One region of the Carnobacterium sp. 1290_CSPC genome, then DNA from elsewhere that is predicted to be linked to it. Evidence: predicted binding sites of a transcription regulator. Region 1 holds the regulator's gene; the other holds the start of a gene.
The links. Region 1 encodes NrdR, which represses ribonucleotide reductase genes. Its sites were predicted from a motif close to ACACNATATATNGTGT; they were not measured.

Region 1 (4,388 bases):
GTACCGCAGCGGATATCATTAAAATTGCGATGGTAAAGATGGATGAAGCTTTAAAAGAACATAAGTTACAAGCTAATCTGTTATTACAAATCCACGATGAGTTGGTTTTTGAAGTGCCAAAAGATGAAATTGAGACACTAGAGAAATTAGTAACTGAAATCATGGGGTCAGCAGCTCAACTAGATGTGCCATTAGAAATTGAATCTAATTACGGTGCAACTTGGTATGAAGCTAAATAATGAATAAAAAGAGGTGCAGTGAAAACAAACTGGCACCTCTTTTCTATCCTATGGAATAAAATGAACAAGTATGTCAGATATCTTGCAAGGTTTGCCTCCTGCTTGTCTTTTCAATAGGCAGGTTTTGCATTAGAATAGAATAAAGAAGAGATAGTAGAAAGTGGTGTAATGATGCCAGAGATGCCGGAAGTGGAGACGGTTAGACGTGGTCTAGAAGAAATTGTTATTGGCAAGAAAGTATCGTCTGTGACAGTGACTTGGCCAAGAATTATTCAGGCAGAAGGTGGCGTGGAGGCTTTTGAGAGACGGATGCCCGGCCAGCAATTAGAGAAAGTAGGTCGAGTAGGGAAATTTTTACTTTTCTATTGGACAGATGTGACATGGATTGCCCATTTACGAATGGAAGGCAAATACCTATATGAGCCAACCGATAGCCCGGTAGACCAATATACCCATGTTATTTGTCATCTGACTGACGGTCATGACCTTCGTTACCGAGATGTTCGGAAGTTTGGCCGGATTCATATGGTTGAAAAGGCGGATACTGAAGCAGAGATTGCCAAGCTGAAATTAGGTCCTGAGCCAAACGGTTTAACCTTTACTTATCTGCAAAAACGATTTGATAAGACAACAAGATCCATCAAGGCAGTACTCTTAGATCAAGGGGTTATTGCGGGAATTGGCAATATTTATGCGGATGAAATCTTATTTGCAGCGAAAATCCACCCTGAACAAAGCGCTAGATCGTTATATGATGAGGAAATCCAAGCCATTATCACTGAGAGTCGTCGGATTATGGCGTCAGCCATTGAAGTTGGTGGGACAACGATTCGAACCTATACCAATACCTTTGGTGAGAATGGTCAATTTGCCGATTATTTAAAGGCCTACGGGAAAAAGGGACAACCCTGTCCACGATGCGGCACTGAGATTGAGAAAATTAGCGTGGCTAAAAGAGGAACGCATTTCTGTCCACATTGCCAGCGCATTCACTTGCAGTGAAATATATTACATCATCTATTTAAATTAAAACGGAGGCACTATGAGTCATATTTTAGGACTAACCGGCAGTATTGCCACAGGTAAATCAACAGCAAGTAAATTTTTTAAGAAAGCCGGGTTTCCAGTCATCGATGCAGATTACGGGGCACGGGTGGTTGTTGAACCCGGACAACCAGGTTTAGAGTCAGTTAAAGCGCATTTTGGAGAGGATATTGTCTTTCCTAATGGGGTTTTAGACCGCAAAAAACTGGGCCAAATTATCTTCTCAGATGATAAGGAACGAGAGAAACTGAATGAACTATTACGTCAACCTATTCGCGACTGGTTAAACAGTCAAAAAGACAAGTATGAAGCGGAAGGCCATGAACTGATTGTCATGGATATTCCTTTATTATTTGAAGGGAATTTCGCGGATGCATGTGACCAGGTGATGGTTATTTATGTGTCAGAAACCATTCAATTAGACCGGTTAATACAGCGGGATAACTTAACCTCAGTTGAAGCTTTTCAACGAATGACTTGTCAAATGTCCATTGAACGAAAAGCCATGATGGCGGATGTGGTGATTGATAATTCGGGTTCTATTCCAAATACTGAACAACAACTGGATGCATGGATTGGCATCTCTGGTTTTCAACCGCTAAAATAGTGGTTGAATAGCCTTTGTGCTATAATAAATCGAGCAATTATTCAAGTATATTAAAATTGAAAGCAGAGGTGTCAAATATATGCAATGTCCAAATTGTGCTTCAACCAATTTAAAAGTAATTGATAGTCGACCAGCGGAGAATAATACCTCTATTCGTCGACGTCGAGAGTGCTTAGAATGTGGCGCCCGTTTTACCACTTTCGAGCGCATCGAACGAACCCCCTTATTAGTCGTTAAACGTGACGGAACCAGAGAGGAATTTTCTCATGAGAAAGTTTTACGTGGTCTGATCCGTTCTGCTGAAAAGCGTCCTGTATCAGCTGACCAACTTGAACAGTTAGCCAATGACGTTGAATCTGAGTTGCGGTCTCGTAGCCAAAATGAGGTGCCAGCTTCTGAAATTGGGGAGTTGTTGATGGCAGCTTTACCAGATATTGATGAAGTGGCTTATATTCGTTATGCTAGCGTATACCGACAATTTGAGGATCCGACTGTTTTCCTAAGAGAAATCGAGCGATTAAGAGGGCGGAATGACCAGGCTGAAAGCGACGTGAATCCCGAAGAGTCAAACCAAGGTCATGTAGCAGACTAAATATTTCACAGAAGGGAGGGTAATGCCAGTGACATACCCATGGCAAAATTTAGATCCAAAAGGGCTTGTTCAAATTACCCAACCCCACTGGATTTCAGATATTGACCAGCAAGTCCTACTTCACCTATACCAACCCATTATTGGTGGCATTGCCTACGCCTTTTACCAGACTTTATATGCCAATATTCAATTGTCTGACTTTGCCTCAATCCCTTTGCGCCACTTCGATTTGATGGAACAAATGGTGGCCGGTAAGGAGCAATACGTGAAGGCCAGACGGCAACTTGAAGCAATTGGCTTATTACAAGTTTTTGAAAAAAGTAGTCACACAAGCCAAGATGATGTGACGACGATTTATCAATTACAAGCACCATTGGATTCTAAGCATATTTTCTCTGATCCAATTATGTCTAGTCTATTAATGGACCGGTTGGGTCAAGACCGCTATCAATTGATGCTAGACAAGTTTTCAATCAAAATGCCAGTAGACTTGAAATCAGGAGATTGGACGGAAGTGACTGCTACTTTCCAAGATGTCTACCGATTACCAAGTCAATACTATCCCATTTCGGATGAGATTGAGGATAAGTTGGTAGCTAAAAATAGTCAAACCAAGGCAACTACAATCACTAGTTCAACCTTAGATATGAACACCTTAAAAGAGTTGCTGCAATCGTCATTCATCTCTGAAAAAGCTATTACAGCTGAAGTGAACGAGATGTTTGTATCCTTACATCAACTCTATGGTTTTGATGAGGTGGACTTGAAAGAATTGGCCTTATCAGCGACTGATCTAAGGACCAATACGATTGACGTACGCAAGTTGCAGCGCCTGGCTTTAGACAAATCGAGCAGTCAAACAGGTATAAGCAATGTTCAGTCAGCAAAGGCATCTATACAAGGGACTAGTAGCGGTTTAACGGACCGGATTACAGTTTCAGAGGCCAAAGGCCGCCAGCAGGCAGATCAAGCTGATCAACAATGGCTAGGGAAAGGGCTCTCAAAAGAAGAGTTGTCATTTTCTAAATTGGCTAGGTCTTATCCACCAATTGCCTTTGCCAAATCAATTAAGGAACAAAAGGGCGGCTATCTCACTAAGTCCGAGGGGAACGCCATTACTGAGTTAATCCAGTCAGAAGTGATTCAGCCGGCGACCTTAAATGTAATGGTGCAATTCTGTTTGATTGAGTTGGAACAGAACCGGCTGACGCGCTCATACCTAGAGAGTGTTGCTGATGACTGGCGTCAAAACAAGGTGGTTGAGCCTGAAGAAGCCATGTTATACTTGAAGCAACGTAAACAGAAGAGTGCTGAAAATTATGAAAAACGACAAAAAAACCGGATGGCTAAAGGTCGTTATCAGACGCAGAAGCAGTCAGTTAAACCAAAATGGTTAGACCCTGATTCAAGACAGGATAAATATCAAAAACCAGTGGTGGCGCCAAAGGCAGGTGACCAAGAAGGGCCTAAGCAAGACACGGCAGTCAAGCAAGAAAATAAGGCATCCTTAAGTGCGCAAGAAGCAGAAATTCAACAATTACTGCATTCATTAAATCAAAAAGAAGGTGAGTAAGTATGGCTGACAACAACCAAATGAAAAATGTGGGGGACTCATTAAAACAGCAGTTCAACCGCAACCCCATGTTCAAAGAGCGACAAGCAAAAATCGAAGGCATTGTTCAAAGTGATCCAGATGTCCAGGCTTTTCTTGCCAAACATCAGTTAACCTTTGAAGATGAAATCGTGAAGAAATCATTTTCAAAATTATATGAGTTTGCGCGCGAGAACGGTAACGATGCTTTGGGCCAAAAGAAATTCGTCCAATATGCGCCAAATTTGATTATGAACGTGAACTTTATCGATGTGGATTATCATCCAACTGAAGCCTTTATCCAACAACAAGAGG
Region 2 (4,388 bases), on a different contig from region 1:
CGACAGTTGGTATCAACCAATATCAATTCGGTTTAGATACAGCGACAGTAGTAGCAGATGTCATTGAAGGCGCAGATACAGCAACTTATCCAATTATCTATAATGACAAAACAGATACCTACATCAATACACCTAAAGCTGAAGAATTGGGCATTAAACTACCTCAAGAATTGATTGATGCGGCAATTGATGTTAACAGTGACGAATACGCTGAATTAGTTGGCGAATAAGGAGGGGACCATATGGACATGATAATTAGTGCTTTTTCTCAAGGGACAATCTGGGCTGTAATGGGTCTTGGAATCTATATTACTTTTAGAATTTTAAATGCACCGGATATGACAACTGAAGGGTCGTTTGTATTGGGTGGTGCCATTGGTGCCCAAATGCTTTACTTTAATATTGATCCTTTTGCGACATTGTTGATTTCATTTTTAGCAGGTATGGCTGCAGGTGCTATTACAGGGTTTTTAGTAACGCGCTTGAAAATTAATCCGTTATTAGCAGGGATTATTACCATGACAGGGATTTACTCAATCAACTTGAAAATCATGGGTAAGGCCAACATGTCATTATCAACGGTGACGACTTTAAAAAACGCGATTGCTGGTTTATCCTTGCCACGTAATGTAGATACCATTGTGATTGGTTTAATCGTTGTAGTAGCTATTATTTTACTGTTAACTTATTTCTTTAAAACAGAAATGGGGCAAGCTTTGATTGCAACAGGTGATAACATGCAAATGGCTAAATCACTAGGGATTGAAACGTCAGAAATGACTATGCTTGGTTACATGCTAGCCAATGGATTGATTGCTGTTTCAGGTTACATTGTCTCTACTGATAACGGCTATGCTGATATTCAAATGGGTGTTGGTACTGTTGTTATTGGTTTAGCTTCTATTATTATCGGGGAAGTCCTATTCCGCAATGTGAAATTAGGGGTTCGCTTTATCACGATCCTAGTGGGTTCAATTATTTATCGTTTACTATTAACGATTGTCTTAATGATGAACTTTGAAGCGAATGACTTCCGTCTATTCTCAGCAATTATCGTTGCTCTATGTCTGGCTGTTCCAACCATTCAAAATAAAGTGGCTGACTACCGTGAATACAGAAAGGTGGCTAAATAATGACGACCTTATTAGAAATTAACCAAGCAAAAAAAGTATTTAACAAACGAACACCGGATGCCTTTGCAGCCCTAGATGACTTATCATTAATAGTAGAGAAGGGCGACTTCATTACCATTGTTGGGGGTAACGGGGCAGGGAAATCAACCCTATTGAACGCCATTGCCGGCACCTTCCTGTTAGACTCAGGTGCCATCACTTTAAACGATAAAGATATTAGTCGTCTTGCTGAAGAGGACCGGGCTAAATTTGTTTCCCGAGTATTCCAAAACCCGTCAATGGGGACAGCACCACGTATGACCGTTGAAGAAAACTTATCATTAGCTTTGAAACGCGGTCAAAAACGAGGTCTAGGTTTAGCTATTAAAGATGACAACCGCAAACAATTCCAAAAGGCATTAAGCCAATTGCATTTAGGCTTAGAAAATCGATTGGATGCTGAAATCGGCTTATTATCCGGAGGGCAAAGACAAGCGATTGCCTTATTGATGGCAACTATCACTAAACCAGAAATTTTACTATTAGATGAACATACAGCAGCTTTAGACGCAAAGACATCTAAACGTATTCTAGAAATTTCATCTGACCAAGTAAAAGACCACAACCTAACAGCCTTAATGATTACTCATAACCTACAAGATGCCTTACTATATGGTAACCGGATGATCCTTTTACACCACGGTAAAATTATTAAAGATTTTAGTAAAGAAGAAAAAGACCAGTTAACAGCAGGTGATTTATACCAAATCATGGCTGACTTGGCTGAATCAGACTATCAAGAACAAGAAAGTTCTATTTAACCAAATAAAAGCGTCACAGTCCAAATCCTAAATCATGATGATGAGGAAAAGGGCGTGACGCTTTTTTTATAAAAACGACTGAAGCTTATCCTTCAGTCGTTTCATTTAATTTGATTAAACTAATTTTGCTAAACGGTCTGGTTGGAAACCATAGAAAGCTTCTTCGTTTTCAGCAACGATTACAGGTACAGCTTGGAAGCCCATGCCTTTAACTTCAGCTAATGCTTCTTCTGATTCTGTAATATCGATTGTTTGAAATTCGATTTCTTTTTCAGTTAGATATTTTTTTGTGAAATTGCATTGCATGCAATTTGGTTTTGTATATACAGTTACCATTATTATCCCCCTAAATATGCCACATGTAGTTGTGATTTATCTTATGAACACAATATATAGGGTTTATAGTCCTGAGTCAAGTTGTTTAGCTCAAAATCTTTTTGCAAAAAATGTAACTCGTTCTAAAAGCTTGATGTATGGGAATTTCCAAATCTATCAAAATTTAATGAGTATTTAGAAGTGCAAATTTGGTACTTCATTCATTATTAATGATCGAAACAACCAAGTTTAAATTCTACCAAAAATAAAAGCCCTTGTCACTTGTAACTTGAAAACAAGGGGGACAATTGTATAATGAATCAAATGCTATCAAGAAATGTGGGAGGTAATATATATGAAGAAAATAGCGTTGGGACTAGTGGCAGCAGCAATGCTTGCGGCTTGCGGTGATTCGGGCGAAAGTACAGAAAAGATATTGAATATCCAATCCACGGATGAAATTCAATCAGCTGATACGGCCTTTGCAGCATCGAATATTGCGACCATCACAGCCAATATGAACTTTTATAACGGTTTGTACACGTATGATTTGGACAACCAATTAATTGCGGCTGATGCAGACGATATGCCGACTGTTTCCGAAGACGGAACTGTCTACACCATCCAGTTGAAGGAGGCAGCGACTTGGTCAAACGGCGACCCTGTAACCGCAGATGATTACGTCTATGCATGGCAACGAATGGTTGATCCTGACTTGGGTGCACCCTATGCCTATATGTTTGACGGTACAATCAACAATGCCACAGAAATCATGGCTGGCGAATTAGATACCAGTGAATTAGGTGTTCGGGCAGTGGATGATAAAACTTTGGAAATCACCTTAGAAAATCCAACAGCTTACTTTAAAGATCTTTTGACCGTACCTGCTTACTACCCTCAAAATCGAGAGGCAGTTGAAGCAGCAGGTGACAAATACGGGTCTACCAGTGACTCTGCTGTCTATAACGGACCATTTGTTTTGACTGAATGGGATGCAGCGACTGGAAACACTTGGACTTTTGCAAAAAATGACCACTACTGGGATGCTGACAATGTGAATTTAGATACGGTTAATTTCCAATACCTACCTGAAACAGCAACCGCACTAAATTTATACGATTCTGGCCAATTAGATGTCATCGAATTAACTGGTAACTTTGCGGTCCAAAATCAAAATAATGAAGACTACAAAACTTATCCAATCCCGCGGACGAATTATATCGAAGTTAACCACGAAACACCGGGATTAGATAACTTGAATATCCGCCGTGCCCTCTACCAAGCCATCGACCGGGAAGCTTTTGTAAATAATATTCTACAAAACGGTTCAATTGCTACCACCGGCTTCGTATCACGTGAAGTGGCTTGGAACCCTGAAACTGAAGGTGATTTTAGAGATGATGCGACGATTGAAACAGATTACAATTTAGAAGTTGCCCAAGAAAATTGGGAAAATGGTTTGGCGGAGGCTAACCTAGAAGGATTATCTTTAGAGATGGTTGCGGCCGATGACGAGGAAAGTCAAATTTTTGCGGAGTATATTCAATCGCAATTAACAGAAAACCTGCCGGGTATTGAAGTTACCATAAAGACTATGCCGTCATCTGCTCGATTTGCAGCCTTATCTGATGGAGACTATGACTTAGGCGTCACTTTCTGGCAAGCTGATTTCGGGGACCCAATAAACTATTTAGAACGTTTTGATTCTACTATTACCCGGGGGAACTACCAATACGAACAATTAGATGAATTGGTGGCCCAAAGCCGCGCGCAAGCCCTTGACCCAAGTGGTAGATGGGAAACGCTGATTGCGCTTGAAAAAGCTGGTTTAGATGACTATGCTGTTCAAATTCCAGCGTATCAGTCCTATCAAGCAATTTTAGAAAATCCACAAGTATCTGATATCAACCGACCAGGTCAATCATATATCAACTATAGATGGACCGATATTCAGACAGCGGAGTAGGGTAATGACAGATAATCTAACGTAATAGACGGTACTTTCAAAATTCCGTGTAAAAATGTTTATCATTTTGTCGTAAAAAACTTTTCTTCTTTGGCGATTTTGTATATAATAAGTACTGTTCTCATTATATTGTAATAATTAAGAACAGAAAGTAGGAATTAACATGAATGCACA

Region 2: nrdH (glutaredoxin-like protein NrdH) is a predicted target of NrdR. The motif match lies at 2,317-2,332, and genes of this name have one in related genera.

Annotation. Positions count from the first base shown of each region.
Region 1 covers NZ_JVVG01000024.1:168,876-173,263, reverse strand. Annotated here, with positions in the region: gene polA (DNA polymerase I) at 1-239, shown strand, start outside; gene mutM (DNA-formamidopyrimidine glycosylase) at 408-1,241, shown strand; gene coaE (dephospho-CoA kinase) at 1,282-1,890, shown strand; gene nrdR (transcriptional regulator NrdR) at 1,970-2,482, shown strand; gene AC973_RS02295 (DnaD domain protein) at 2,505-4,055, shown strand; gene dnaI (primosomal protein DnaI) at 4,058-4,388, shown strand, end outside.
Region 2 covers NZ_JVVG01000048.1:5,397-9,784, forward strand. Annotated here, with positions in the region: gene trpX (tryptophan ABC transporter substrate-binding protein) at 1-230, shown strand, start outside; gene AC973_RS03260 (ABC transporter permease) at 243-1,133, shown strand; gene AC973_RS03265 (ABC transporter ATP-binding protein) at 1,133-1,933, shown strand; gene nrdH (glutaredoxin-like protein NrdH) at 2,048-2,269, opposite strand; gene AC973_RS03275 (peptide ABC transporter substrate-binding protein) at 2,604-4,214, shown strand; gene gdhA (NADP-specific glutamate dehydrogenase) at 4,378-4,388, shown strand, end outside.